DNA from 2 places in the Rothia sp. P4278 genome. Region 2 is predicted to be linked to the other one. Evidence: predicted binding sites of a transcription regulator. Region 2 holds the regulator's gene; the other holds the start of a gene.

Region 1 (12,782 bases), on a different contig from region 2:
TACAGGTGCGGTGTAAAGCTGACAGTCGCTCAGGTCTACACTCGCACCGTCCCGGCTCAAGATACCGAGCCTTGGTTCCTGAACGCTTCCACCCACCACCAGCTTAGCCTTGTTCCTGAACCCGGTTTCAGCACTCGCCACCGGTGCTAGCCACTCGATACCGGGCCACGGTGCCATCAGTTTGCGGGCATCGCTCTGCTTCCCCTCAAGCTGTTGTGCGTAAGGGGTAAGAATTAGTGAGCAGGAGCGGCACAGGCTGGCATCGTAATAGTGGCATTGCATAGCGTGACTATCTTACCGCCCCCTGTAAGCAGGCGGTAACGGAAGATAAAAGCCGGCACCCCGTTCCGGGGTGCCGGCTCAAAAGGAAAACACAATCACTATTAACTTTTAGCCACCGGTCCCAAAGGCAACATCCTGGCGAAGGGCCTCATTGCTCTTCTTCTCCAGCTTGGTCCACCCATCTGCTAGGTAGGCACCCAGCAAGAGAGCCAGCAAGCCTACGATAATTGCGTAGAGAACAAGATCCACGAGCGTGGCCATGAGCCTCACACCTTTCAGTTTCGCCTTTGAGACTGATGAGTAAAACTTAGAGGAAACCTCTTAAGTGATTTAAAGAATACTCCCAATAAGTGTGAACCACAATACCCTTATCTGCATTTTTTAGTCAGCGTCCTTAAAAGAGAACTCCGCCCACCCCAAACGGGGCAGGCGGAGTTCTCAGCTCAAAGAGCGGCTACTTACCAGGCAAGCGGCAGACTACATCATGCCGCCCATGCCACCCATGTCGGGGGCAGCCGGTGCCACACCAGCAGGCTCAGGCTTATCGGCAACAACAGCCTCGGTGGTCAGGAAGAGACCGGCAATTGACGCTGCATTCTGAAGAGCTGAGCGGGTGACCTTTACGGGGTCGTTAATACCGGCGGCCATCAGGTCCTCGTACTCACCGGTTGCGGCGTTCAGGCCGGTACCAGCAGAGAGGTGACGGACCTTATCGACGACGACGCCGGGCTCCATGCCAGCATTGAAAGCAATCTGCTTGAGGGGAGCGTCGATGGCAACACGGACGATGTTGGCACCGGTTGCCTCATCGCCGGTCAGTTCCAGCTTCTCAAAAGCCTTCACGCCAGCCTGAATCAGGGCAACACCGCCGCCGGGAACAATACCCTCTTCAACAGCGGCCTTAGCGTTGCGGACGGCGTCCTCGATGCGATGCTTGCGTTCCTTGAGCTCAACCTCGGTAGCAGCGCCGGCCTTGAGCACAGCAACACCACCGGCAAGCTTAGCCAGACGCTCCTGCAGCTTCTCGCGGTCGTAGTCAGAGTCAGAGTTAGCGATTTCGCCACGGATCTGAGCAACGCGGCCCTCGATGGCCTCAGGGTCACCTGCGCCTTCGATGATGGTGGTCTCGTCCTTGGTGACAACAACCTTGCGGGCCTGGCCCAGCAGGTCGATGGTTGCGGTATCAAGTGACAGGCCAACCTCTTCGGTAATAACCTGTCCACCGGTCAGAATAGCGATGTCAGCCAGCTGAGCCTTCCGGCGGTCGCCAAAGCCAGGAGCCTTAACGGCAACAGACTTGATGGAGCCGCGCATCTTGTTCAGAACCAGCAGGGCCAGGGCTTCGCCCTCAACATCCTCGGCAACAATCAGCAGGGGCTTACCGGCCTGCATGACCTTCTCCAGAACGGGAACCAGGTCCTTGACGTTGGAGATCTTGGAGCTAACGATCAGGATGTAGGGGTCCTCAAGGACAGCTTCCTGACGGTCAGCATCGGTAACGAAGTAGCCAGAGAGGAAGCCCTTATCAAAGCGCATACCCTCGGTCAGTTCAAGGGTCAGGCCGAAAGTATTGGACTCTTCAACTGTGATAACGCCTTCCTTGCCGACCTTCTCCATAGCCTGGGCAATGAGCTTACCGATTTCGGGGTCACCAGCGGAGATAGATGCGGTTGCGGCGATTTCCTCTTCGGTCTCAACTTCCTTGGCAGAAGCGAGCAGTTCAGCGGTAACAGCTTCTACAGCCTTTTCGATACCGCGCTTGAGGGAGAGGGGGTCAGCGCCAGCGGCAACATTGCGCAGGCCTTCGCGGACGAGAGCCTGAGCTAGAACGGTTGCGGTGGTGGTACCGTCACCGGCAATGTCGTCAGTCTTCTTTGCGACCTCCTTGACCAGCTCAGCGCCAATCTTCTCGTAGGGGTCTTCAAGTTCGATTTCCTTGGCGATGGAAACACCATCGTTGGTGATGGTGGGGGCGCCCCAGGCCTTCTCCAAGACAACGTTACGACCGCGGGGGCCGAGAGTTACCTTTACTGCGTCTGCGAGGGTGTTGAGGCCCTTTTCAAGACCGCGGCGTGCTTCTTCATCAAAAGCAATCAGCTTTGCCATATGGCTTTCGCTCCTTCTGGAACATTAGGTGTGAGCGCGATTAGTCGGTGCCCGCGACGGACGGCGCTACCGGGGCCGCCATAGGGGCGGCACGGGGAGGACCTCACCAAGAAATCGCTCAGGTGTTTTACTCAGAGCCACCCGGGTGCAGAATCTAGCACATGATTTAGCAGTCCAAGCCTCTGAGTGCTAACTACAATCTTGGCACCTGAGCCCAGAGCGCGCAAACCTATTATTCGCTTTGAGAAGCCTTAATCGCCAACAGCGCACAAAGCTACAGCTCCCGGGCTTAGATCTTGCTTAGCCCTGTGTGTATGTTCCAGTAGCAGAATCGTAGATATAGGCACCGGCAGGATTCAGTACATAGGTGCCGGTAGCAGGGTCCAGGCTGTAGCGCTGGGTGTTCTGGGTAGCGGTTCCCGTAGTCGCTGAGGCTGGTGAACTGGCATCAGTTCCGGAGTATTCAACGTAGGCACCGGTAGCGGGGTCCACACGGTAGAGAACCTTACCCGAGGCCAGGGCCTCTGTCTTGCTAGTGGCGGTGTAAGTCCCGTTCACCGGGTCATAGACGTAGAAAAGCTGGCTATCCCCTGTTGCTGTCGAGGTGGCAGCATCCGCGCTGGCCACTTGGGTCTGCTCTGCGAGCGCGGTGGGGTCGAAGTCTGCTCCGAGCACCACATAGACCTCACCGGTCTCGGCCTGGAAGTCTTGGTTGATGTAGGCAATACCTAAGAGGTCAGCGACTTCGTTGGCTTCTGATGAGGCCCCGGTAGCAAAGTAAACCATGGACTCGGTGGCATAGGTACCGGTCCAGTTGGTGGTTTCAGTAATCTTGTAGTTTGCTTTTTGCAAGACACTGGCGGCGGTGCTGGCTGAGCCTTCGGGGGCGCTTGAGTTATAGACCGCTACGGTAACGCTAGCTGGGTTGGTGCTGGGGCTGGCATCGGCGGTAGCTGTTGCGGTGGCTCTTGCCGATGCGGTCGCGGTTGTGGTACCCGGGCCAGCAGTCCGGGGCGAAACCACGTACATGATGCCGCCCACCAGGAGGGCGAGAATACCGCTGATGATGACAGCCAGCAGGCCAGCCCGTGAGGTTGAGGTGTCGGTGACTCGTCCGCGGTAGGCACCCCGCCGGGAGGAGTTTTCTTCGACATCATCGAACTCGTCACGGGGGTAGGTGTTCACTGGTCGCCTCTTTCGGTGCACGGTTGCTACGGGGGTCAGCTTCTAGGGTACACTCCCCCGCCCTGTTTTAGGTGAGTCGGTTGCGTGTGAGCCGGAGCTTGCGGGTAAGGGCCGGTTCAGCGGCAATAGCGCGCGGATTATCGATCAGTGCATTGAGTTGCTGGTAGTAGGCAATCGGGCTCAGCCCCAGGTCTTTGCTGATGGCCTGTTCTTTACTTCCCTGGTACTTGAAGCGTTTTTTCTCCATATCTAAGATGGCGCGCTCCTGCTCGGTAAGCCGGTGGGTAGAGCTAGTCTGAGACTCTGGTGTGGGTGAACCGGCTGGCATGTTCATGGGTCTTCTTTCGGTGGTCTAGTCTTATAGGGAGAATACCGCATACAAGAGGAGAACAAGCGCCGTGCCTGCTCAGCCCCTACACGAGATTATGGACCCGGACTGGGCGCAGGCCCTGGCACCCGTGGAGCCTCAGATTAGGGCTATGGGTAATTTTTTGCGGGCCGAGCATCAGGCTGGCCGGGCCACCCTGCCCCCTGGCCCGGATATTTTTAGGGCCTTCACCTACCCCATGAGCCAGGTCAAGGTTCTGGTGCTGGGTCAGGACCCCTACCCTACCCCCGGGCACGCTATGGGGCTAAGTTTCTCTGTACGTCCCGAGGTCAGGCCGGTGCCACGTTCCCTGCACAATATCTACAAAGAGCTCAACACCGATCTGGGCATCACGCCCCCGGATCACGGGGATTTACGGGCCTGGAGCCAGCAGGGGGTCATGCTCCTCAATAGGGTTCTTTCGGTGGGTGCTGGGGCCGCAGGTTCCCACCGCAACCTGGGCTGGGAACAGGTCACTACCGCCGCTGTTCAAGCCCTGGTAGCCCGGGGCAGGCCGCTGGTAGGGCTACTGTGGGGCGCAGATGCCCGCTCCTGCAAACCGCTACTGGGTGGCTACCCCTGCGTGGAGTCACCGCACCCCTCGCCGCTCTCTGCCTCGCGGGGTTTCTTTGGCTCTCGACCCTTTAGCCGCGTCAATGAGCTCTTGCTCGCTCAGGGGGCCTCCCCGGTGAACTGGGCTCTCTAAAGCCCTGAAGCAGATCGGAAAATCTACCGGTCTCAGTTATCTATCCCACTCAAGGCGGCAGCTGAGAATGCCACCCCTGGCCGGCTCCTAAATGATAGGGGAAGATCTGGGCTCACTTTAGCGGTCCCGAGTATCTTTCGGATCTTGTTTTTCTGTTTGGAGCTGACCCGACGCTTGCTGAATAAAGTACTGCATCAGGTAGCTACCGAGGACCACCCCGGACGCCATAGAAAGGATAATTGAAATTGCCGCAACCATCCCCGGCACACCAGTCGAAGGATTAGCCTCTACGGTGAAGATATAAAGGCCCCGGAAAATGGAAAGACCGGGCAGGAGAAAAGTTAGGGCCGGTACATAAAAGATAGAGGCTGGGGCCTGCAAGCGGTAAGCCAAGAAGGTGCTCATGAGGCCAATGACCAGAGCCGCAAAAGCGGTATTGGCACGTCCTGCACCAGCCCCAAAAAGGAAAGTGTAGCCCTGGTAGACCCAAAAACCACTGGTAGCAATCAGTAAGTTCCATAAGAGTGTCTGCCAGCGGGCGTGAGTTGTGACCGCAAAAGCCAGGGAAGCTAGCATAAAGAAAAGGTAGCTTACCCCCAAAGAGGCCCCCACAAAGCGGGTCTCGGTAATATCTAGTTCTCTAATGTCTAGAGCTGTCAGGACTGCCACCGCTGAGGCAAGCCCCACCACAATACCCAAAAATGACATGCCCGTCGAGACGAACTTACCTGCTGCGGTCAGCGGGAAACCGTTGAGGGCGTCCTGGACTGTTGATACTAACCGGGCGGTAGGCAGAAGCATGATCAGGCCCGCAGCCACAATGTGCGGTGCGCTCACGTGGAGCCCCAGCTGGGAGAAGATAGACGAGTCATCGGAAATAAGAATAGATGCGAACGTTACGACGCCCGCGCCCGCAGCCATGTTGAAGAAGCTGGGCATCTTGAGACGTGAAATCACACTGTTCACAAAGTGAATGGCCAAAAAGACGATACCGCCTACAGCGCCCGCCGCCAGCGAACCGCCCAGAGCCAGCACCAAGGAGAAAGCCGCTAGCATGTTAGCCAGCATGATAATCATGGGCGAGTAGGGCTTCTTAGCAGTATTAATGCGGTGCAGGCGGCGTTCAGCCCGATGCCGTGGCAGATTGCCGGCGGTAATCTCGGTGATTAGCTTATAAATGTCATCTAGGGCCGCATAGTTCTCGGACCAGGAACGAACCACGCGCAATACCGTGTGGCTAAAGCGTTCTTTGCTCGAGGACATGGCTCCAGAGCCGGAGAAGTCAATTGCCCGGGTCTGATCATCAACCTCATCAATATCGGAGACGTAGTTGATAATAACCGACTGGTTAGTGATGTCGATTTCAACGTCTTCCAGACCATAGGCGGCGCACACCGCAACGATTGCGGAGTCCACATCAACCGTATCTGCCCCGTAGTGGAACATGGTCTCAGCCAGTCGCAGGGAGAAGTTGAGGACCTCACGCGCTTCTTCTTTCTCGCGCACATACTCGGCCCGGTGGGCGGAGGCGATATTGAAAGGGCGCTGGGCCAGGCGGGCGATGCCGCGCATCGGTTTGGTCAGGGACTGGTCCGTGCTCACAAAAGACTTAAGCGACGAACGCATACGCGAAGGCCGCTTGGGTGCAGTCAGGGGCCGTGCCACGGTATGAGCACCCGCTACCGAGGGGTAGAAAGCCTTCTGGAGTCCGCCCGTCCTTGACGCTGTGGGCCTATCATCGACTGGTGGAGGTGTTGCTTCCGTGCTGGGCGGTTGGGCCTGGTTGAGACTCAGGTCAGTGGCCGGCCCAAATGCGGAAGGTACCTGATAGGTTGGCGGTGCTAACTGGTCAAAGGCAGATGCTGGAGCGGGGCTTGCGGTAGGGCTATCCTGCCCCTGCACCGGTGAGCTGGGGGCATCCCCCAGATGAGCCAGGGCATCGCGAAGCTTGGGATCGCGCACCTGAGCCAGGGACACTACCGGAAGCGCACCACCTAGCGACCGGGGGGCCTCCGAGTCCTGGGCAGCCATCTGCCCCGTAGCGGGTAGCACAGATACGGCAGTGTCGGCACGGGGCAGAAGCCCGGTTTGTCCAAAGGCACCGCTATCTTCTGTGTTATCAATACCTGTTTCAAATGCAGAGGCAGAAGGGTAAGCCTTCTGCTGCAAGCCGGTAGAGCTCTTGCTCACTGAAAGGGATACTCCTTCCGCCTCATCGGTGAAAGTTCAAGATAACCGCCAAAGCGGTTCGTGCTGGTTTAGTAGAAAGGCTGACCGGTCTTACGAACCCAGAGCTGACGCATGACCTTCTCAACACTGGTGTTCCAGGCCTTATATTTGAACGGTGAAAGCACCTGGTCCCAGACACCAACGTAGTCGATGACCTCCTTGGTGAAGGAGGTCTTAAAGAGACCCAGGCCGTAGTGGTGGTGTTCCTTGTTCTTCAGCTGGTCCTTTGGCGGGGTGCCGCAGAAGTCGTAGCTCTTGATACCGAACTCTTTCATGAGGTCAGTCAGCGCAGTCCACTGCACCTGGTGGGAGTCACCGTACTGCTTACGCCGGGGCTTGGAACCGCCGTCCTTGTAGGTTCCCTTTTCCCCGTAGCGAATGACATAAGCGCCCACGGAAGGTTCACCGTCTTCATAGGTGAAGTAGAGGCGCCCCTGCCCGGCCTTTTCAAAGGTGGTCCAGAAGTCACGGTAGTAGTCGTAGGAGCGCAGGTTCACCTGGGCGTTGCCCTGGCCCACAGTGTCCATGAGGGCGTACATCTTCTTCATGTTCTCTTCAGTTAGCGGCACGCGCTCCACCTGGCAACCTTCGCGCAGTGAACGACGCACGGCATTACGACCGCGTGAGGAGAGCGACTTGAGGACCTCCTCTTGGCTCTTATCGGTTGCCAGAATAGCGGTGGAGTCATTGGGCTGAATATTCCAGCTCTTGACCAGGCCGCTCTTAGCCATGAGAGCCTTGGTGGTTTCGTCAGCGATAATATCGGGTTCAATCTTGATAGCAAAAACGCCGAGCTTTTCGCGGGTGACGAATTCGCGGTTAGCGTCCAGGATCGCGGGGATCTCTTCAACAGAGTTCACGCCGGGACCCTTGATCATGTACCAGATCTTGCCCAGGGCAGGAACAGACTTTTCAAGAATCAGGTTGTAGCTGGCGAAGGGAGCGCTCTCACCGTTCAGGACGGTGGTGCCTTCGTAGACCAGGTAGAGGGGCTTCCAGCCGTGCTTGGCTTTGACCGAGGCGAAGGAAGCTGACTGCAACAGGTTACCGCCGCCGGGGCTGGCGATGACGTGTTCATCCCATTGGGCGATTTCGGTGTCTGTGGCGAAGCGGGCGGTGAAGTCTCGCAAGGTCCCTCTTTTTCAGGTTGGGTACGCGGGTGAACGCGAAAAATTCTAGGTTCAGTGTTCCAGTTTATCGACTTGTCGCTAACCCGTGTAGCCCGCAAGGCGGGTAGGGTGCGTGTTTTATGCTAAAACACAGCCTGGCCCCTGCTCCATACGGGGCGGGGGCCAGACATGTAAATCAGTTAGCGACACAGTATATCGTCGCCGTGAAGCTTTAATTACTTGGAATCGTAATCAGCCAGCAAGTCACCGTACACGGTGACTTGGGAGCTGGTGAAAGTGGTGCGGTGAGCGAAGCGAACCCCGTAACCGACCACGATGACACACAACTACTTCAGATAATTACTCGGCGTCGTGGTCGGTCTCGAGGATCTTAACCAGGCTGTCGAGTGCTTCTTCAGCGCCTTCGCCTTCTGCACGCAGAACGACCTTGTCGCCGTGCTTAGCACCGAGTGACATCAGGGAGAGAATGGAAGCTGCGTCCATTGCCTCGTCTGCGGGCTCACCTTCAGCGGCGATGGTAACTTCAACGGGGAGGTCACCTGCTGCTTCAGCAAAAATCGCTGCGGGGCGGGCGTGCAGGCCAACACGGCTTGCGATGGTGGCAATACGTTCTGCCATGGGATTCTCCTTATAAAGAGTGCGGATTTGTTGTCCACTACTGAGTCTAAATCAGGGGCAGCACCTTTGGGGCGTGTTACCCCTGATTTTGACGACTTTTATTCAGCAATGAACGAGTTGGTTTAACTTACAGACCGAGCTCATCGAGGATGGGCAGTTCAGAGCGAGCTGCCGCCTTGGCTTCAGCCGATGAGATCTGGCTCAGTGCCTTGTGAGCAATCTGTTGTGCCTTCTCGGGGGTAACCGACTTGAGCACAGCGGAAACAGCGGCCATAGCGCCAGCATTCATGGAGAGGGTATCAACACCCAGACCAACCAGGACAACAGCCAGTGCGGGGTCAGCGGCAGCTTCGCCACAGACCGAGACGTACTTCTTCTTACCGGCAGCTGCCGAGGCTCGCTTGGCGCCTTCAACAGTTAGCTTGATCATCTTCAGGACGGCAGGCTGCCAGGGGTTGTTCAGGTGAGCCAGGTCGCCCAGCAGGCGGTCAGCGGCCATGGTGTACTGAGTCAGGTCGTTGGTACCGATAGATACGAAATCAACCTCACCCAGGATAGCCTCAGCGTTTACAGCGGCGGCAGGGGTTTCTACCATGACACCGCGGGTCTTCAGACCAACCTCATCGAGCATGTTCTTGAAGTTACGGGCTTCGCTGGTCGTTGAAATCATCGGAGCCATGACCCAAATGTCAGCTTCGGTGCCGTCAGCTGCTGCCTTAATAGCCTCAAGCTGACGCTTAAGAACACCGGGCACAGTCCAGTCGGTGCGGAAGCCGCGAACACCCAGCGCGGGGTTCTCTTCTTCCTTGACGTTGAGGAAGGGCAGGGGCTTATCGGCACCAGCATCGAGAGTGCGGACTACGATGTGCTTGCCGGGGAAGGCATCAAAAACAGACTTGTACGTTTCGGTCTGGGTCTCCACCGAAGGCTCGGCATCGTAACCCAGGAACCCGAACTCGGTGCGGAGCAGGCCAACGCCTTCTGCCTTGAGGCCGGCTGCCTTCTCGGCGCTCTTGCCGTCACCGACATTAGCGTAGAGGGGTACGCGGGTACCGTCGGCCATCACCCCAAGACCGTCGAAGTCTGCTAGTTCCTTGCGGTTAGCGTACTTCTGCGCCAGGTCGCGGTGCTCAGCGGTGACCTCGGTTTCAACGACGCCTTCGTTAGAGTCGATGTAAACCTCGGTACCGTTTTCAATCTCGGTAACCCCCTTAGCGGCAACGATAGCGGGCAGACCCAGGCCTCGGGCCAGGATAGCGGTATGAGCCTGAGGGCCACCGTCAGAGGTAATCAGAGCGATCACCTGCTTAGGGTCCAGGGTTGCGGTATCAGCCGGTGCCAGGTCAATAGCAGCTAGGATGAAAGGCTCAGATGACACCGGAATACCGGGGGCCTGCTGGCCGGTCAGCTCAGCAACGATGCGGGCGCGAACATCGTGGATGTCGGTCACACGCTCAGCCATGTAGCCGCCCAGGGCAGCCATCTGGTCAGCAAAAGCCGATGCGGCTTCCCATACAGCGAGTTCAGGTGCCTTACCCTGCTTCTCCACAATCTGGATTGCGCTCTTGAGCAGGGCGCGGTCAGTTGCCATCTGTGACGTGGACTTAAGCACTGCCTTGCCGTCACGGCCCGCATTTTCAGCACGCTCTAGCAGACCGTTCTTGACAGTCTGGGCAGCGGCCTTAATACGTTCAGCAGCCTGCTCGGCAGTCTCCTCAGCTGACAGCTTCAGAGATGAAGAGGGGGCCTTGATAGGTTCAGGCATCTGCAAAACTTTGCCAATGACGCGTCCGGCGTAGACGCCGACGCCAGTGTAGGTAGTCATAGTGTTTTCCTTAGTGTTGGAGGGGTTTAGGCAGTTGCCTCGGCCTGACGACCGGCAAGTGACTTGAGAACAATATACATGACAGAGCCGACGATAGTGCCTGCCAGAGCCGCAAGAAGGAACATGACCGGATTCTGCACAAGAGCGATAATCCAGACACCACCGTGAGGCGCAGGGGAAGCAACACCAGCACCCATGGAGATAGCACCGGCAACAGCGGCACCAACCATCGATGAGGGGATTACGCGCAGGGGGTCAGCGGTCGCAAAAGGAATGGCACCTTCGGAAATGAAGGAGGCACCCAGCAACCAGGCGGCCTTACCGTTCTCGCGCTCAGGGGCGCTAAAGAGCTTGGGACGAACAGTGGTTGCCAGAGCCATAGCCAACGGCGGCACCATACCGGAGATAATGACAGCGGCCATGACCTGCTGGGAGGCCAGGGTACCGGCGGATAGGCCTGCGGTCGCAAAGAGGTAGGCGGCCTTGTTAACGGGGCCACCCAGGTCAAAGCCCATCATGGCGCCCAGGATAAGGCCCAGCAGAAGGGCAGAAGCACCGGTCATGGAGTTCAGCCACTCAGTCAGTGAGCTGGTAATCCAGGCCAGGGGTGTACCGAGCAGGAAGAAAATCAGACCGCCTGCAAAGAGAGTAGCGACCAGCGGGGTAATCACCACGGGCATCATGGATGCCATCCAGCGAGGTAGCTTCAGCAAGGAGAGCCAGTAGGCGCACAGACCGGCTAGCAGGCCTGCGACGATACCGCCTAAGAAACCACCACCAACAAGCACGGCAACAGACCCGGCAATGAAGCCCGGTGCGATACCGGGGCGCTGGGCCAGACCGTAGGCGATATAGGCCGCCAGAATCGGAACCATAGCGTTCAGGCCAAAGGCCCCAATCAGGTGTAATGATGCCCCTAGATAGAGAGATAGGGGCACTCCATCAAGGTTCAAGAGGCTGGGATGTGTAACTGAATCATCTTTAAGCCCCAGGATAAGCTGAGGATCAACATCACCTAGGTTGGGCATGGTTACTGCTTCGAGCATGAAGCCGATAGCCAGAATAATGCCGCCAGCGGCCACAAAAGGAATCATGTAGGAGACACCGGTCATCAGTGCCTTATAGATGCGACTACCCCAGGGGCCGCCCTCATCGGCTGATTCGGAGGAGTCGGCGGAGCTAGGGGCAGCAAGGCGCTTACCGCTGGGGCTAGCGGCCTCGGCCAGGGCCTCTTCAAGCATGACCTTGGGTTCGTCGATAGCGCGCTTAACAGCCCCCTCAACAAAGGGTTTGCCGGCAAAGCGCTCACGACCGCGAACGGGCAGAGCTACAGCAAAGACAACGGCATCTGCTTGATCAATTTCAGCCTGGGTCAGCTTTTCACCGCCGGAGGACCCCTGGGTCTCCACCTTGAAGTCATAGCCCAGCTCTTCGGCGGCGTATTTGAGGCCGTCAGCTGCCATATAGGTGTGGGCGATACCGGTGGGGCAGTTGGTCACAGCCACAATCTTCTTACGGCGGGCAGAAGACTCGGTAGCGGCTTCTGCCACGGGGGTAGCTGAGGGAGCTTGGGGTGCTTTCTCGCGCACGCCCAGAGCATCCTCAACCAAGGCAAGGACCTGGCTGGCGGTTTTTGCTTCGCGCAGTGCAGCGGTAAAGGACTTTTTCATCAGTGAGCGGGCCATCTGAGAAAGAATCTTCAGGTGGGCTTCATCCCCGTCTGCCGGCGCGGCAATGAAAAAAATGAGGTCAGCGGGTCCGTCCTGGGCACCAAAGTCAACGGCGGGTCTAGGCCGGGCCATTGCAAGGGTGGGTTGGGTAACGGCCTGGCTCCGGCAGTGAGGAATGGCGATACCGCCGGGAATACCGGTGTCGGTTTTCTCTTCGCGGGCGCGGGCCGCCGCGTAGAGGGTGTCATAGTCGGTGGACCGGCCAGCTGCGGTGACCAGCTTAGCCAGATGCGCTATAACCTCAAAGCGGGAGTTTCCGAGGTCCTCATCAAGGCTGATGAGGTCCGCAGTGATCAGAGCAGACATGTGCTCCTCCTCGGGGTATGGGTGGGTGAGTAATACTGATGTGTCTTTTGGAGTTATCTACAGAACCAGTTGGCGCAGGGTCACCAGTGCAGGTGCAGTTGACTCCACAGTAGGCACCTGGGTACCGGGCAAAGAAGCGGCGGCTGAGCCGTGAGCTACTGCCTGGACCAGGCATTCAGGCAGAGTTTTGCCCTCTTCGTGGGCAATGAGAAAACCTGCCAAGGAGCAGTCCCCTGCCCCGACGGTGGAACGAACTTTCACCGGCTCGTGGACTGCGTGCCAGGCACCTTCAGCAGTT
Region 2 (8,339 bases):
GTTTGTACCATCTTCTTGCTCTGACACATCAATACCGGATTTAGCCAATAGCTTTTCGGCTGCAGCTTCTATGGTCTGACGTTTAACCTTGCGATTGCGGCGGCGCTCCATAGAGGACTTTGCCTGATCCCACTTATCATAGGCATTGACGATATCGGATACGAGGCTATGACGAACGACGTCTTCTGCCTCAAGCACTGCAAGGTGGATATCATCAATACCCTCTAGAATCTGCCGAACCTGCTTGAGGCCCGAAGCCTGACCGCCCGGAAGGTCGATCTGGGTGACGTCGCCGGTAATCACCATCTTTGAGCCAAAGCCCAGACGGGTCAGGAACATCTTCATCTGCTCCACCGTGGTGTTCTGAGCCTCGTCCAGAATAATAAATGCGTCGTTCAAGGTGCGTCCACGCATATAGGCCAGAGGAGCCACCTCAATGGTGCCGGCTTCCATCAGCCTGGGAATAGACTCAGGATCGATCATGTCATGGAGCGCATCGTAAAGAGGGCGCAGATAGGGGTCAATCTTATCGTTGAGGGTACCGGGTAAGAACCCCAAACGCTCGCCTGCTTCAACAGCCGGTCGAGTCAGAATAATACGGTTGACTTCCTTGGATTGAAGGGCCTGCACCGCCTTAGCCATGGCTAAATAGGTTTTGCCTGTACCCGCAGGGCCGATACCAAACACCACGGTGTTGGCGTCAATGGCATCAACATAGCTCTTCTGGTTAATGGTTTTGGGTCGAATATTTTTGCCGCGAGAACTTAGAATATTTTGGCTCATAGCGGTTGCCGGGTGGTTCAGGCTGGCAGTCATCATGGACATTATCCGTTTGACAACCTCGGCGGTGACCTGCGTATCGTTCTCCACCAAAAGAGTGAGTTCCGCAAGCAATCGGACGGTTGTCGCCACGGTCTCTGAAGGTCCGGTAACCACGACGTCCAGGCCCTTAGGCCGAATCCTTAGGCCGGGGAAAGTCTGTTCAACCAGCCCGATATTACCGTCGTGGGGGCCAAGAACTGCCACCATTTCTGCGGTGGATTTGAAAGAGAAAGTCCGGGCTACTGAAAGCGGCCGGCTCGTAGATTGTACTGATGTAGTCATAAGTGCCCAGCTGGGCCTTCAGAGCTCCTCATTGCAGTAGCGAACAGGGGGTAGTGCTCAGGGTTTACTTTACCCGCACTATTTGAAGAAAAAACGGGTTTTGCGCAGAGTGATATTGAACAGTTCGCCAACTCAAGGTAAATCTCTTGAAAGCTGGCAATGAACTCTTTACCAGCGACCCAGGGCAAGATTCAGTGCCGAAATAGCGGCAGCTCCGGCTGTTGAGCTACGGAGCACCTCGGGGCCAAGCAATACGGTGTGTGCGCCGGCTTGTTCCAAGATCTCAAGCTCCCGAGGGCTAATCCCACCCTCCGGCCCCACCACAAAATAGACCTCCTCAACATCCGGGCTAAGGTGCTCTGCCAAAGCCTGTGAAAGTCGGTAGTTTGCCTGCTCATGCAGAAGTAGAAAGAGCGCCCGCTCCCCCAATTCCTGGGTCAAATCGGCCAGATCAGCCGTGCTGTGGAGCTGATAGACAGGCGGGAGCAGTGCCCGCCTAGACTGCTTGGCTGCGGCTTTGACCGTGTTCTGCCACTTGGCATGTGCTTTTGCTGCCCGCTCCATCTTCCAACGAACAATTGAGCGGTCGGCACTCCACGGTACAATACCGTGAGCGCCCAGCTCGGTGGCCATCTCAATAGCCTGGATATCTCGGTCGCCCTTGGCCAGAGCCTGAACCAGGTAGATCGAAATACCTAGCTCATCGAGCGCCAGCGACTGAACCGTTAGCAGCAAACCGCCGTCTACTGTGCCCTCCACCCTTGTGACGGCCCGGTTGCCCAAGCCGTTGACCAGGTCGATCCCCTCGCCTAACTCCGCACGTTTGACGGTCTTGGCGTGGTGGCCCTCATCGCCTAGGAGACTGTAGGCGGCACCTGGGACCAAGGACTCAAAATCTTCGGGCGAGATGTAGTAGACGGCGTTGCTCATAACGAGTTCCTACTTGAGGTGGTCTTTGAGGCGGGAGAAGAACCCACCCTGCTTATGGGTCACGGTTTCACTCATCTTGAGATCTTCTCCGCGCAACTCCGAGAACTGCTTAAGCAGGTTCTTTTCTTCATCGGTGAGCTGGGTAGGGGTACGGACCTCAACCTGCACACGCAAATCACCGCGGCCACCACCGCGCAGGTGGTTAACACCCAGGCCCTTGAGCGTGATGACATCGCCAGACTGAGTGCCGGCTGGAATCTGTATCTCCTGCGGCCCGTCGAAAGTCTCCAAGGTGATGGTAGTGCCCAAGGCGGCAGCGGTCATCGGAACCCCTACCGCCGCAATGAGGTCATCGCGTTCGCGTGAGAAAGTGGGATCGGCCGCTACACGAAGCTCAACGTAGAGGTCACCATTAGGTCCGCCGGCGGTGCCTGCTTCACCCTGCCCCGCTAGACGAATACGGGCGCCATCGGTTACGCCCGCAGGAATCTTGATGGTCAGGGGCTTGCGTTCACGCACACGACCCTCACCATAGCACTCGGCGCAGGGGTGCTTGATAACGGTTCCAAAGCCACGGCAGCTGGGGCACTCAACAGGCTGAACGACAGTACCCAAGATGGACTGAACCTGGCGCTGCATGTAGCCCTGGCCACGGCAGGTTTCACAGGTTTCGGGGTGGGTACCCTCAGCGGTTCCCTCGCCCTTACACAGGTCGCAGGTCACAGCGGTATCAACGGTGATGGGCTTATTGGTGCCAAAGACAGCGTCTTTAAGGTCAATCTTGACGTTGATAAGAGCATCCTGCCCCTGACGAACCCGGCTCTGCGGCCCGCGCGGAGTCGCGTTGAAAAAGGTCTCAAAGATATCCTGGAAACCACCAAAGCCGCCCGCCCCGTTAAAGCCGCCGGCTGTGCCGTTCTCGTTACCGGTTTGATCATAAATCCGGCGCTTTTCAGGGTCAGAGAGCACATCGTGAGCTAGCGAAACACGCTTAAATTCCTCAGCGGCTTCCTCAGAAGGGTTAATGTCGGGGTGCAGCTGGCGGGCTTTCTTGCGGTAGGCCTTTTTGATTTCTTCGGGGCTGGCATCGCGCGATACACCGAGGGTTTCGTAGTGACTGCTCACAGTTCTCTCTTTCAGGGTCATGGGGTACTACTAAATATGTGGAGGCAAGAAGCTGTTTTACTCCTGCCCCAAAATCTTTGACAGGTAGCGGGCTACGGCATTCACCTTTGAGACGGTTCGGGCGTAGTCCATACGTGTTGGCCCTACAACACCAACGTGTGCCTTTCCTCCAGGGCCGTAGCTACTTGCAACAACTGAGGTCTCGGCCAGCGATTTCTCCCTGTTTTCTGAGCCGATGCTGACCGCAAAACCGCGCTCATCGTGTTCCATAGTTGCCAAAAGCTTAAGGAGCACCACCTGCTCTTCAAGGGCATCGAGTACAGGTGCAATACTACCGCGAAAATCAACGGTTGACTCTGCCAGGTAGGCTGTTCCCGCTATCAGCACCTGAGAGGATACACCCTGAGCTGCCAGTAGCTGAACGGCCTGGACGAGGCTGAGCATGAGCTTGCTGCGCGGGTGAGGAGCCAGCGCCTGAGCCACCTGGGACAGAGGCTGACCCGAAAAGGCCTCAATAAGCTGTTGCTTGATAGTGACCAGTTCATCGGCTGTATGCGGGCATGCTACCGTTCGTTGGGTGACCTGCCCGGTATCGGTAATCACTACCACTAGGACTGTGGATGTTGATAAAGAGACCAGCTCAACATGCCGTAGCGCAACCGTCGGGCCGGTCGGATACTGCACCATGGCGACCTGGTGAGTAAGCGAAGAAAGGAGCTGGACGCTACTTTTCATCATGTCATCCACGCTATCGGCGCTATCGAGCAGGGTATGGATTGCTCTCTTCTCCCCTGGTGAGAGCGGTCGCAAAGCCGATATCTGGTCAACGAAAAGCCGGTAACCCAGGTCAGTGGGCACTCTGCCCGCACTGGCATGTGGTGCCGATATCAGGCCCTGTTCTTCCAGAGCGGCCATGTCGTTGCGCACCGTGGCGCTAGAAACCCCCAACTGCCGCCGCTCAATGAGGGTCTTTGAACCAACCGGCTCCCGAGTATGCACGTATTCCTCGACGATAGCCTGCAAGACCTGAAGCCTGCGCGGATGGTCCATTTCACCTCCTGATGATGTGAGCTTTAAGGGTTTTTAGCACTGGGGATACCAGAGTGCTAAGTTACCCGTTAACTCTAATACCACTGCACTAGAATCAGAATTCAGTACGCTGATGGCTAAGGCACTTGGCCGTGTTTTCAAGGAGTTCAATGGATTATCGCGCTTCGTGGGGGTCAGCTGATCTGAGCGCCCACAAACATTCCCAATTACCCCGCGTGGTGCTCAAACCGGGGCTGGTTCTCGAAGATATGGTGAGCGGTTTTGTGGGTGCAGCTGTTTCGCTCCGCTCTGTTGGCAGTCACCGTATGGTAGGTCTTGAGGATCGGCATGGGCGGGTCAAGCAATTCCCCTTGGGCCCCGGCTTCCTCCTTGAAGGTCGACCGGTCAACCTTGTTGCTCCTGAACCGCAACAGGCTAAGCCCACCAAGCAGATTTCCCGATCCGGTTCTGTCGCCTTGGATAATGCCCCCGCTAGGACTGCCCGTGCCAGCCGAATTTGGGTCGAAGGTATCCACGACGCTGAACTGATTGAGAAAGTGTGGGGGCACGACCTGCGTGTCGAAGGGATTGTGGTCGAACCCCTCCACGGTCTTGATGATGTAGCCAGTGCCATTAGGGAGTTCGCACCAGCGCCCCACCGAAAACTCGGGATTCTAGTGGACCACCTGATTACCGGGTCTAAAGAAAGCCGTATAGCCGAAGCCGCGCTGAAAACCCCCGGCGCTCGCGGGAACGTAATGATTATGGGGCACCCCTTTGTCGATATTTGGCAGGCAGTTAAACCCGGCGTTCTTGGAATCGAGAAATGGCCCGTAATCCCTCGCAGCGAAGAATGGAAGCAGGGAATCCTCCGCCGACTCAACCGGCCTTACGCCAGACCCGAAGATATTCGAGCCGGATGGGACTCAATCCTAAAGCGCGTTAATACCTATACCGACCTTGAGCCGGCTCTGCTTGGCCCAGTAGAACAACTCATAGATTTTGTGACTCTTGAAAGCTAAACTTTCTCGGTAAATAATGTGATAAATATCGTGCGCTCACAAGACAAAAAGTCACTTATACCTATACCTTGTACACAAGCTATTGACTAGACTTGTCTGAGGCATGAACTTGGCATCGTGCCATCACTCGTATCCACCCAAGACCAAAGAGAAACCTTCTTGAAGACTGCAACTTCTCCATCGACCACCACCTACAAGGGGTCCTCAGCAACGGCATCGCACCTGTCCGTTAATGCTGACCGCAACATAGCGACTGCTGCCCACTTCGGTGGTGTACTCGGCTGTATCCCCTCCGCTGTTATCTACTACCTCTACCGGGGTCGCGGTCCTTTCACTGAGCAGGAATCACGTGAGGCGCTCGACTTCACCCTGCTTCCCACCATCGTTTTGGCTCTGGGAATTATTCTGAGTAACATCCCCGCTATCGGCTGGTTCTTCGGACTTGTAGCAGCTCTGACCTGGACCTACCTGGCTTTCTCAGCCCTTATTGCCGGCATTGTGGTAACTCGCGGTAACCCCTACCAGTACAAGTTCAACACTTTCCTTTTCACTAAGATTTTGAGCCGTAAAAAGTAGCCTCTGCTAATCTAAAAGTTCTGGGCCCCTACCTTATGCAGGTATGAGGCCCAGTTTTCTTTAGTACAGGTCGGGTAGTAGCTCCCTGGTCACGGCATCGCCTAAGAGCCGACCCTGCAGAGTGAGTCTGACCCGACCGTCAGCAAGGGCTTGCTCATCAATCAGCCCTTGACTTATAAGCCAGTCGAGGGACGAAGCTATATCGGTGCCCTGCCGGCCCTCCACCAGCCGGCTCACAGGTAATCCGTCGATGACGCGAAGCATGAGCATGATGTCTTCAAACCGTCGCGTTTCTTGACTTAAGACCTCGCGGGCCGCTGCGGGGCTTAGACCTTGCCTGACCCTTGTGGTGTAGGGAACTGGGTGCTTGAGGTTCCACCAGCGAGTCCCATCCACATGTGAATGAGCACCGGGACCAACCCCCCACCAGTCCTGGTTGCGCCAGTAGGCGTAGTTGTGGCGGCTCCTAAACTCCGGCGACTTAGCGTAGTTGGATACCTCATACCAGTGGTAGCCTTCTTCATCGAAGATTGCTTCAGCAAGAAGATACTTATCGGCCATAGCATCTTCATCGGGCATAGCAAACTCACCCCTACGAATTTGCGCGGCAAGTTTAGTCCCCTCCTCCACAATCAGGGAGTAGGCCGAGATATGGTCAGGCCCATAAGAAACTGCCGCTCGTACGGTCTGCTCCCACTGCTCTAGACTCTCCCCCGGAGCGCCGTAGATCAGATCAAGGGAAACCTGTAAACCGGCCTCGCGGGCCCAAGCCACTACCTTAGGAACATTAGCCGGTGTGTGCGTGCGGTCAAGCACTGCAAGGACATCAGGCACCACGGACTGCATGCCAAAGGATACCCTGGTAAAGCCACCGGCTCTGAGCGTAAACAGGTCATCGCGGGTCACAGAGTCGGGGTTGGCCTCCGTGGTAACCTCCGCCCCCTTCTCCAAGCCAAATAGATTTATGGCTTTCGCCAGAATCCGGACTAAATCAGCAGCCGGCAATTTGGTCGGAGTCCCACCCCCAAAGAACACAGAGTAGAGCTTACGCTCCGGTGCTCCTGACTCTCGCAGAACCCGCTGAGCAAACTCAAGCTCAGCAATAGCATCGTCAGCATAACTGCCTAACCCAACGCCGTCACCGAAATCTTCGGTTGCGTAGGTGTTGAAATCGCAGTAACCACAGCGCACAGAACAGAAAGGAACATGCACATACAAACTAAAATCGCGTTCCTGCAAACTGGCGGCAGAATCAAATGGGATTCTGCCGTCCAAGGGTGCAGGTTGGCCTAAAGGCTGAGCCGGCATTATTTCTTTGACTTGTCCTTAGACTCTTCACCCGATGAGAGCGCCGCAATGAAGGCTTCCTGGGGAACCTCAACGCGGCCCACCATCTTCATACGTTTCTTGCCTTCCTTCTGCTTCTCAAGGAGCTTACGCTTACGCGAAATATCGCCACCGTAGCACTTAGAAAGGACATCCTTACGCATAGCGCGGATATTCTCACGGGCAATAATGCGTGACCCGATGGCAGCCTGGATAGGTACCTCGAACTGCTGGCGAGGAATCAGCTCACGCAGTTTACCGGTCATCATGACACCGTAGGAGTATGCCTTATCACGGTGAGTGATAGCAGAGAAAGCGTCGACCTTTTCACCCTGGAGCAAGATGTCAACCTTGACCAGGTCGGCCTCTTCTTCGCCGTCAAATTTCCAGTCCAGTGAAGCGTAGCCACGGGTCTTGCTCTTGAGCTGGTCAAAGAAGTCAAAGACAATCTCAGCCAGTGGCAGACGATAACGGAGCTCCACACGGTCCTGGGAGAGATAATCCATGCCCCCCATGGAACCGCGACGGGACTGACACAACTCCATGATGGCACCCACAAACTCGTTGGGAGCGATGATGGTGCAGGCGACCATGGGTTCCTTGATGATGGCTACCTTGCCTTCGGGGAACTCACTGGGGTTGGTCACCCGCTGGGAAACTCCATCTTCGCCCACAACATCGTAGATAACGTTGGGAGCGGTGGAGATAAGGTCCAGGTTGAACTCCCGCTCAAGACGTTCACGAACAATCTCAAGGTGGAGCAGACCCAGGAAGCCGCAGCGGAAGCCAAAGCCTAGTGCCGCTGAAGTCTCAGGCTCCCAGATCAGGGCAGCATCGTTGAGCTGGAGCTTTTCCAGGGCATCGCGCAGGGCCGGGTAGTCCGAGCCGTCAATGGGGAACAAGCCAGAGAACACCATAGGCTTGGGGTCCTGGTAACCTCCCAACTCCTCACTGGCGGGCAGATGCGAACTTGTCACGGTATCACCCACGCGGGAGAGACGGACGTCTTTTACACCGGTAATTAGGTAGCCCACTTCGCCCATGCCCAGTCCGTCGGTGGGTTTAGGTTCGGGCGAAATCACACCAATTTCGAGCAGGTCATGCTCCGCGCCCGTGGACATCATCTTGATTTTTTGACGCGGGGTGAGCTTACCATCAACTACACGAACATAGGTGACAACGCCGCGGTAAGAGTCGTATACGGAGTCGAAAATCATGGCGCGGGCG

The links. The regulator HrcA, encoded in region 2, represses chaperone genes, less so after heat shock. The targets are predictions, from matches to a motif close to TTNGCACTCGNNNNNNNCGAGTGCNAA.
Region 1: the regulator HrcA is predicted to act here: its motif matches at 2,555-2,581, upstream of groL (chaperonin GroEL).

Annotation. Positions count from the first base shown of each region.
Region 1 is NZ_JBLXXU010000002.1:359,688-372,469, forward strand. It holds gene rlmC (23S rRNA (uracil(747)-C(5))-methyltransferase RlmC) at 1-282, opposite strand, end outside; gene ACN085_RS05735 (hypothetical protein) at 391-543, opposite strand; gene groL (chaperonin GroEL) at 760-2,388, opposite strand; gene ACN085_RS05745 (LytR C-terminal domain-containing protein) at 2,689-3,573, opposite strand; gene ACN085_RS05750 (DUF3263 domain-containing protein) at 3,641-3,907, opposite strand; gene ACN085_RS05755 (uracil-DNA glycosylase) at 3,972-4,646, shown strand; gene ACN085_RS05760 (threonine/serine exporter family protein) at 4,764-6,836, opposite strand; gene ACN085_RS05765 (lipid II:glycine glycyltransferase FemX) at 6,905-8,005, opposite strand; gene ACN085_RS05770 (HPr family phosphocarrier protein) at 8,345-8,623, opposite strand; gene ptsP (phosphoenolpyruvate--protein phosphotransferase) at 8,751-10,448, opposite strand; gene ACN085_RS05780 (PTS fructose transporter subunit IIABC) at 10,475-12,484, opposite strand; gene ACN085_RS05785 (1-phosphofructokinase family hexose kinase) at 12,542-12,782, opposite strand, start outside.
Region 2 is NZ_JBLXXU010000001.1:454,884-463,222, reverse strand. It holds gene ACN085_RS02070 (PhoH family protein) at 1-1,104, opposite strand, end outside; gene ACN085_RS02065 (16S rRNA (uracil(1498)-N(3))-methyltransferase) at 1,273-2,034, opposite strand; gene dnaJ (molecular chaperone DnaJ) at 2,044-3,159, opposite strand; gene hrcA (heat-inducible transcriptional repressor HrcA) at 3,217-4,209, opposite strand; gene ACN085_RS02050 (DUF3097 family protein) at 4,359-5,210, shown strand; gene ACN085_RS02045 (DUF4870 domain-containing protein) at 5,370-5,786, shown strand; gene hemW (radical SAM family heme chaperone HemW) at 5,847-7,094, opposite strand; gene lepA (translation elongation factor 4) at 7,094-8,339, opposite strand, start outside.